Regions from separate parts of the Acuticoccus sediminis genome, predicted to be linked through region 1. Evidence: predicted binding sites of a transcription regulator. Region 1 holds the regulator's gene; the other holds the start of a gene.
The links. The regulator LexA, encoded in region 1, represses DNA repair genes until DNA is damaged. The targets are predictions, from matches to a motif close to TGTTCNNNNTGTGTTCNG.
Positions count from the first base shown of each region.

Region 1 (4,484 bases):
CTGGAAAAGTCCGGCGGCCGCTCGGGCGAGTGGCGCACCTCTTGATTGACGTCGACGAGGCGCAGGCCCGCCTGATCGCCGCCGCTCCCCACCTCCCGTCCGAGACCGTACCGCTCGCCGAGGCCGCCGGCCGCGTCGTGACGGTCGACGTCGTCTCGATGCGCACGCAGCCCCCCTTCGCCTCGTCCGCGATGGACGGCTACGCGGTCCGCACCGCCGACATGCCCGGCCCGGTCCGGGTGGTGGGCGAATCCGCGGCCGGGCGGCGCTACCCGCGTCCGCTGGGTCACGGCGAGGCGGTCCGCATCTTCACCGGCGCCCCGGTGCCGGAGGGGGCAGACGCGATCCTCATCCAGGAGGACGCAGCGCGCGACGGCGATGCGCTCACGGCCACCGACACGGTCAAGCCGAACGACCACATCCGCGCGCTCGGCCTCGACTTCGCCGCCGGCGACACACTGGTGGCGGCCGGCACCGTCCTCGCGCCGCGCCACATCGCACTCGCCGGCGCCGGCGGCCATGCGGAACTGACGGTCGCCCGCAGGCCCCGCGTCGCCTTCCTCGCCACCGGCGACGAACTCGTGCCGCCCGGCTCGCCCACCGGTCCCGACCAGATCGTCGCCTCGATCACACCCGCGCTCGCCGCGACGGTGCGCGCGGCCGGCGCGGACCCGATCGACCTCGGCATCGCGCCGGACGACCGGGCCGAGATCGCCCGGCGCTGTGCCGCCGGGATCGCCGAGGCGGACATCCTCGTCACGCTCGGCGGCGCCTCGGTCGGCGACCACGACCTGGTCAAGCCCGCCCTCTCGGACCTCGGCATCGAGCCGGACTTCTGGAAGGTCGCGGTGCGGCCGGGCAAGCCGCTGATGTTCTCCTCCAGGCCGCTCGTTCTCGGCCTGCCGGGCAACCCGGTATCGGGCGCGGTCTGCGCGGTCCTGTTCCTCGTTCCGCTGGTGAAGGCGATGCAGGGGGTGACGGCACCGCTGCCGGAGGTGCGCGAGGGGATTCTCGGCCGCGACCTCCCGGCGAACGGCCCTCGCCGCGATCACATGCGCGCGGTGCGATCGGGATCGACGATTACGCCAGCATCGCGGCAGGATTCATCGATGCTAGCCGTGCTCGCGGCTTCGGATGTTCTGCTCGTGCGTCAACCGCATGAAGGTCCCGTGCCGGCGGGGAGTCCATGTCGGTATATCGCGCTCTGATTGCTTGACTCGTGACGTTCTGCGGGCTCCGCATTGCGGAACACACGACGAACGTGTATAGATGATGGCGGAATGATTCGGGTACCAATGCTGGTCATACAGCGTCAGGACGACGACGAACTATGCTGACGAAGAAGCAGTACGATCTCCTCATGTTCATTCATGAGCGTATGAGCTCGACCGGTGTGCCGCCGTCCTTCGAGGAAATGAAGGATGCGCTCGATCTTAAATCCAAATCCGGCATCCATCGCCTGATAACCGCGCTGGAGGAGCGTGGCTTCATCCGCCGCCTCCCCAACCGCGCCCGCGCGCTGGAAGTCCTGCGCCTGCCGGACGTCGCGCTCGCGAAGTCGAGCCCGCCGCAACGCCCGCGCGGCTTCTCCCCGTCCGTCATCGAGGGGTCGGCCCCGCGCGATCCGGCCATCCCGCCGAAGCGGGGCCCTTCGCTGCGCCCTGTCACGACCGCCTACGACATCGTCGACGTGCCGATGATGGGCCGCATCGCCGCCGGCGTGCCGATCGAGGCGATCCAGCAGCAGAGCTCCGCCGTCCACCTCCCGTCCGACATGCTCGGCCCCGGCGAGCACTTCGCGCTGGAGATCACGGGCGATTCGATGATCGATGCCGGCATCCACGACGGTGACACCGTCGTCGTGCGGCGGACGGACCACGCCGAGAACGGCGACATCGTGGTCGCCCTGATCGACGGCGAGGAAGCGACCCTCAAGCGTCTGCGCAAGCGTGGCAACACCATCGCGCTCGAGGCTGCGAACCCGGCGTACGAGACGCGCATCTTCGGCGCCGACCGCGTCCAGATCCAGGGCAGGCTCGCCGCCCTCCTCCGTCACTACTGACGCGCAGGACCGCAACTGCCGCTCCGGCACCACACGGTGCCGGGCCGCAGCAGCCGACCCGCGAGACCGCAGCCTCCGGACCCGGAACCGACGCGACCTGCCGCCCGGACTCGTTCAGTCCGCGCCAATCACGCGGTCCCCGCGACGGCCACCATTCGGCCCGCCTCGTTCGGCGCGGCGGATCCGTCGGCTTTCCCTGAACGACCTGCCTCTCCCCGACCTCCTGCCCGGACCTCCACGCCCGCGGGCGCGGCCCATCGATCGGCATTTCCCGGCGACCTGCCTCTCCCCGCCGGCGAGCCCGGACCTCCACGCCCATCGGCGCGGCCAATCGATCGGCATTTCCCGAGGGCCCTGCCTTCCCCGACGGCCGGCCCTGACCAGCACGCCCATGGGAGTGGCCAATCGATCGGCATCTCCCGGGCGACGTGCCTCTCCCCGACGGTCTGCCCGGACCTCCACGTCCATGGGCACGGACAATCGATCGGCATTTCCCGAGGGACCGCCTGTCCCCGCCGGCCTGCCTGGACCGCTACGCCCGTGGGCGAGGCCAGTCGATCAGCATTTCCCGGGGCGAGCTGCCTCTCCCCGACGTCCATCGCGGCCCGCCATGCCGGCGGGGGCGGCCGGTGCGGGGCGTTAGAGCGAGCTGCAGAGGTGGCCGCCGTCGATGGAGATGACGCTGCCGGTCATGTACGCCGACGCATCGCTCGCCAGGAGGCAGAGCGCGCCGGAGAGGTCGTCCGGCTGTCCGAGCCGGCGCTGCGGAATGCGCCGGACCAGCGCCGCGCCCGCGTCGGTGGCAAAGAATTCGCGGTTGATGTCGGTCTCGATGTAGCCGGGGCAGATCGCGTTGACGCGGATGCCGTAGCGCGCCCACTCGAGCGCCAGCACCTTCGTCATGTGGATGAGGCCGGCCTTCGCCGAGGCGTAGTGCACCAGAGCGCCTGCCGGCCGCAGCCCGGTGATCGAGGCGATGTTAATGATCGACCCGCCGTGCTGGGCCGTCTTCAGCCGCTGCGCCGCCTCGCGCGCGACGGTGAAGCAGCCGGTGAGGTTGGTGTCGATGACGAAGCTCCAGTCCTCGTCGGAGACGTCCAGCGCCGGCTGCGCGGTCGACACGCCGGCGTTGTTCACCACGACGTCGATCGTCCCCAGCTCACTAGCGGCGGCGTCGAGCCCGGCCGCGATCGAGGCCGTGTCGGTGACGTCCATCGCGACCACGCCGACGGTGGTGCCGAGGGTGGCGAGCTCGTCCCGGAGCGCCTCGAGCCGGTCGAGCCGGCGGGCGGCCAGCACCAGCGAGGCCCCCGACCGCGCGAGCGCCTTCGCGAAGTTCGCGCCGAGGCCGCTCGAAGCGCCGGTGACCAGCGCGACCTTCCCCTCCAGCGACAGTTCCATCCCGTGTCTCCTCGTTTCTACGCCGCCCGGCTGCGATGCCGCGTCACCGGAGCGTGCCCCGGACCGGACACCCGACCCGCTCCGCTCTACCCCGTCGCACGACCCATCGCCATCATTTTGTCAGACGATCCCGTCTGACGCTACACGCCTCGCAGGGCATGTCGGGGAAGTATGGAACAGGTACGGCAGGGTTCCCACCGGGACAGGCCCTGCCGTGCGGGCCGACCATTCCCGGGATGCCGCCAGGGTGCCCGTCCGGGCCAGTCGCGCCCCGAACGGCGCCGCCATAACCGTGCGGCACCGGGCGAGCCTAACTGCCTGGGCCTGACCGGACACTCGCGCCGGACGGACCAGTCGCCGTAGCGCGAAGCCGACCTAGCTGCGCGGGCGGCGGATCTTCCACACGCCGTCGGCCGTCGCGACGACCGTGTCGCCGACCCTCGCGGTCCCGCGCAGGAAGATCACCGAGCGTGTCGTGCGCACCACCTCGATCTCCGCCTCGAGCAGCGAGCCGGCCATCACCCCCTCGACGAAGGAGACGTTGAGGTTGATCGTCGCCTGCCCGGGCGCGTCGTGCGTGCGGGAGCCGTAGACGCCGATGGCGTGGTCCAGGAAGGTCATGATCGCGCCGCCGTGCACGATCCCGAACCCGTTGAGGTGACGTTCCTCGACGCGCATCGCGTAGCGGACGTCGCCGTCGGGAAGCGTGCGCATCAGGAGCGGACCGACCCAGTCCATGTAGCCCTGGCCGGACAGCGCCGTCCAACCGTCGTCCATCACCTTGCCCGCGTCCACGCGTCGACCCCTCCGTTCCGGTTGCGGCCGCCTAGCACGGCGGCGGTCCGCAGACCAACCTCGCGGCCCGCCGGGGCCGGCGAAAGGCCGCGCTCAGGACGCGGCATCGGGGACGAGACGGGCGGCGAGCGCGTCGCGCATCAGTGGCGCCACGGCACCGGCGGCCTCGTACTGGACCCAGTGGCCCATCCCGTCGATGACGTGCTGCCGCGCGCCGGCGGGGTGG
Region 1 covers NZ_QHHQ01000001.1:1,584,929-1,589,412, reverse strand. Annotated here, with positions in the region: gene trpC (indole-3-glycerol phosphate synthase TrpC) at 1-45, shown strand, start outside; gene DLJ53_RS06885 (molybdopterin molybdotransferase MoeA) at 42-1,208, shown strand; gene lexA (transcriptional repressor LexA) at 1,331-2,062, shown strand; gene DLJ53_RS06875 (glucose 1-dehydrogenase) at 2,702-3,463, opposite strand; gene DLJ53_RS06870 (PaaI family thioesterase) at 3,839-4,258, opposite strand; gene DLJ53_RS06865 (alpha/beta fold hydrolase) at 4,352-4,484, opposite strand, start outside.

Region 2 (4,484 bases), on a different contig from region 1:
GTTGTACTGGGTGACGGGGAGGTCGGACCGCGGGTCGCGGTAGAGGGGGACGATCTCCTCCAGCGGCCGGTCGCCGATGACGATGCCGGCGGCGTGGGTGGAGGCGTGGCGGTAGAGCCCCTCGAGCTTCAGCGCCATCTGCAGCAGGCGGTCGATCTCGCCGTCCTGCGCCTTCGCCTCCTGCAGCTTCGATTCCTGCTCCAGCGCCTGGCCGAGGGTGATCGGGTTGGCAGGGTTGGAGGGGACGAGCTTGGCGAGCTGGTCGACCTTGCCGTACGGCATGTCGAGCACGCGGCCGACGTCGCGCACCACGGCGCGGGCCTGGAGGGTCCCGAAGGTGATGATCTGCGCCACCCGGTCCGGGCCGTAGCGCTCCTGGACGTAGTGGATGACCCGGTCGCGCTTCTCCTGGCAGAAGTCGACGTCGAAGTCCGGCATCGAGACGCGTTCCGGGTTGAGGAAGCGCTCGAACAGGAGGTCGAAGCGGAGCGGGTCGAGGTCGGTGATCGTCAGCGCGTAGGCGACGAGCGAGCCGGCGCCCGAGCCGCGGCCCGGCCCCACGGCGACGTCGTGCGCCTTCGCCCACTGGATGAAGTCGGCGACGATGAGGAAGTAGCCGGGGAACTTCATCCGGCAGATGATGCCGAGCTCGTGCTCCAGGCGGTGCTCGTACGCCTCGCGGTCGACGCCGGGCGCCATGCCGCGCGTGGCGAAGCGCCGTTCTAGGCCGTCTTTCGCCATCTGGGTGAGCCGCTCGGCCTCGGCCTCCAGCTCCTGCTCCTCGGTCTTGTCCTCCGGCGGCAGGCCCTGGGCCTTGCGCTCGGCGGCGATGAAGCGCGGCAGCATCGGCGGGCACTTCTTTACCCGGAAGTGGGAGCGCATGGCGATCTCGACCGTCGAGGCGATCGCCTCCGGGAGGTCGCTGAAGAGGGCCTCCATCTCGCCCTGGGTCTTGAAATAGTGTTCCGGCGTCAGGCGCCGCCGGTCGTCGTCGGCGAGGCGGCGGCCTTCGGCGATGGCGATCAGCGCGTCGTGCGCCTCGTAGTCGTCGCGCTTGGCGAAGTAGACCTCGTTGGTGGCGACGAGGGGAACGCCCCTGTCGTAGGCGAGGCCCACGGCGAACGCCTCGAACGTGTTCTCCGCCGTCGTCCCGTGGCGCTGGAGCTCACAATAGAAACGATCTCCGAACGTTTCGCGAAGTTCGTCGAACAGCGCGGCGGCGCCGTCGGTCTCGCCGAGCTCGAGCGTCTTGCCGACGGGACCGTCGGTCCAGCCGGAGAGGGCGATGATGCCGTCGGCGTAGGGGGCGAGGCCGTCGACCGGGACGGCGACGGTCTCGCCGTCCGACTTCAGGTAGGCGTGGCTGATCAGCCGCTGCAGGTTGGCGAAGCTGTCCGGGCAGGTGGCGATCAGGGGCATGCGGGCGATGGGCGTGATCCGCCGGCCACCCTGGATCCGCTCGGCGAGGCGGATGGGGACGGTGCAGGCGATGAGGGGCTGCACGCCCTCGCCATACGCCTTTTCCGAAAACTCCAATGCGCCGAAGAGATTGGCCGTGTCGCTGACGGCGACGGCGGGCTGATTGTCCGCCGCTGCAAGCGACACGATCTTCTTGAGGTGCAGCGCGCCTTCCAGGAGAGAGTAGGCCGAGTGGACCCTCAGATGGACGAACATGACGCGCCTCCCAGATACCGGCGCTCACCTTAGCGCCGGATCGGTCCGATGGGATCACACGAGGGGGACCTGCATTCCGTCAATCCACAGAATGAGGGCGACGACGAAGGCCGAACAGGAAACGAACGCACCACAATCGAGAAAGAACCGCTGCATCACTGACCTCTCTTTGTTCTCATTGGAACGTAGTAGAATGTTCCGAGAACATCAAGCGTGATTCGCGAGAAACTTATTCGACAGATAGCGTCAATTATAGCGCGACGATTCGGCCTTCCTTCAGGGTTACCGTGCGGTCGAGCTGGCTCGCGAGGGCCTGGTTGTGGGTCGCGACCAGCGCGGACAGGCCGGTGTCCCGGCTGAGCGACAGGAACGCGTCGCGAACAGTCTCGGCCGTCGCCTGGTCGAGGTTGCCGGTCGGCTCGTCGGCGAGGATGACGCGCGGGTTGTTCGCCACCGCGCGCGCGATGGCGACGCGCTGGCGCTCGCCGCCGGACATCTCGCCCGGCCGGTGGGTGCGCCGGTGGGCGAGGCCCAGGCGGTCGAGAAGTTCGTCCGCGCGGGCGAGGGCATCCTTGTACGACGCCCCGGCCAGACGCTGCGGCAGGGCGACGTTCTCGCGGGCGGTGAAGTCGCCCAGGAGGTGGTGGAACTGGTAGATGAAGCCGATCCGGTCCCGGCGGAGCATCGTCCGCTCCTTGTCCGACAGGCCCGTCGCCTCGACGCCGTCAATGGTGACGACGCCGCTGGTCGCGCCCTCGAGGAGGCCCGCGATCTGCAGCAGCGTCGACTTGCCGGCGCCCGACGGCGCGACCAGCGCGACGAGCTCGCCCGCGTTCAGCGAGAGGTTGGCGCCGGTGAGGACGTGCACCTCTTCGGACCCGTCCGAGAACGTGCGCACGATGTCGGTCAGAACGAGAGGGGTCGTCATCACTCGGCCTTCAGCGCTTCGACGGGGTCCGTGGTGGCCGCCTTCCACGCCGGCGGGATCGTCGCGATCAGCGCCAGGAGCAGCGAGATGACGACGACCATGGTGGTCTGCGTGGAGGAGATGTCGGACGGGATCTGCGTCAGGTAGTAGAGCTCCGGCGGGAAGAGCTGGATGTTGAAGATCGTCGTGATCGCCTGACGGATGTTCTCGATGTTCACGGCGATCAGCGTGCCGAGGCCGAGGCCGATGAGCGTGCCGCCGACGCCGATGGTCAGCCCCACCATCAGGAAGACCCGCAGCACCGTCCCGCGCGAGGCGCCGATGGTGCGCATGATGGCGATGTCGGGCGTCTTTTCGTTCACCAGCATCGTCATGGAGGAGATGACGTTCATCGACGCCACCAGAACGATGAGCGTCAGGATGATGAACATCACGTTCCGCTCCACCGTGAGCGCGGAGTAGTAGGCGCGGTTGTTCTGCCGCCAGTCGGAGAGGTAGAGGGGCCGGTCGGCGGTCTCCGCGATCGCGGCTTTGAGGCCGTCCATGTCGTCCGGCGAGTCCGAGAAGATCTCGATGCCGGTCGCCTGGTCGTCCATGTTGAGGTAGAGCTGCGCCTCGGCGATCGGCAGGTAGGCGATGGTCCCGTCCACCTGGCTCATGCCGACGTCGAAGATGCCGATGACGGGGAAGTTGTCGATCTGCGGCGTCTGGCCGAACGGCGTCACCGGGCCGTCCTGGGTCATCACCGTGACCTTGTCGCCGATGGTGACGCCCAGCGCGCGGGCGAGCCCGGCGCCGATGACCATGCCCTTCTCCTCCTCGCCGAAGTTCTTCAGCGTGCCGGCGACCATGTGCTCGTCGAGGAGGGGCGTGCGCTCCATGTCCTTGCGGGAGACGCCGCGCAGAAGGATGCCCGTCGCGCCGCCGTTGCCGGTCGCGTAGGCTTGGCCGAGGACGTAGGGCACGGCGCGGTCCACGCCCGGGATCGCCTCCAGCTTCTCGGCGAGGCCCTCATAGCCGGGCATCCCGTCGGCCGCCTGGACCACGACGTGGCCGGAGATGCCGAGGATGCGGCTGAACAGCTCCGTGCGGAACCCGTTCATGACGCTCATCACGATGATGAGCGCCGCGACCCCCAGGACGATGCCGGTGATCGACAGCGTCGAGACGATCGAGATGGCGCGTTCACGCCGGCGCGCGCGCAGGTAGCGCCGCGCGATGGACCATTCGAGCGCGCCGAAGGGCGTCACGCGGTGGCCCCCGCCGTCGACGCGAGGCGGTTCATCAGCTCGGCCTCGCCCATCGTCGTGCGCTCGCCGGTGGCGCGGTTCTTCAGCTCGACCTCGCCGGCGGCGACGCCGCGCGGGCCGACGATGACCTGCCAGGGGAGGCCGATGAGGTCCATCGCCGCGAACTTGGCGCCCGGGCGCTGGTCCGTGTCGTCCACGAGGACGGTGCGGCCCGATGCCTCGAGCCCGCGCTCCAGCCGGTCGACGACCTCGTCGCACGCCGCGTCACCGGGGCGCATGTGGACGATGCCGACCTGCCACGGCGCCACCGACTCGGGCCATATGATCCCGTCGTCGTCGTGCGAGGCCTCGATGATCGCGCCCACCAGACGCGAGACGCCGACGCCGTATGAGCCCATGTGGACCGGCACCTCGGTGCCGTCGGGTCCGGCGACCACGGCGCCCATCGGTGCGGAGTACTTGGTGCCGAAGTAGAAGATGTGGCCGATCTCGATGCCACGCGCCTCGACCCGCTTGTCCTTGGGGATCGCCGCGAATGCCGCTTCGTCGTGCATCTCGTCGGTGGCCGCGTAGAGCGAGGTCCAGTCGTCGACGATCGGGGCGAGGTCGCCCATGAAGTCGGTGTCGGCGGG
Region 2 covers NZ_QHHQ01000008.1:93,250-97,733, forward strand. Annotated here, with positions in the region: gene dnaE (DNA polymerase III subunit alpha) at 1-1,674, opposite strand, end outside; gene DLJ53_RS28010 (ABC transporter ATP-binding protein) at 1,925-2,602, opposite strand; gene DLJ53_RS28015 (lipoprotein-releasing ABC transporter permease subunit) at 2,602-3,852, opposite strand; gene proS (proline--tRNA ligase) at 3,849-4,484, opposite strand, start outside.
Region 2: dnaE (DNA polymerase III subunit alpha) is a predicted target of LexA. The motif match lies at 1,785-1,802, and genes of this name have one in related genera.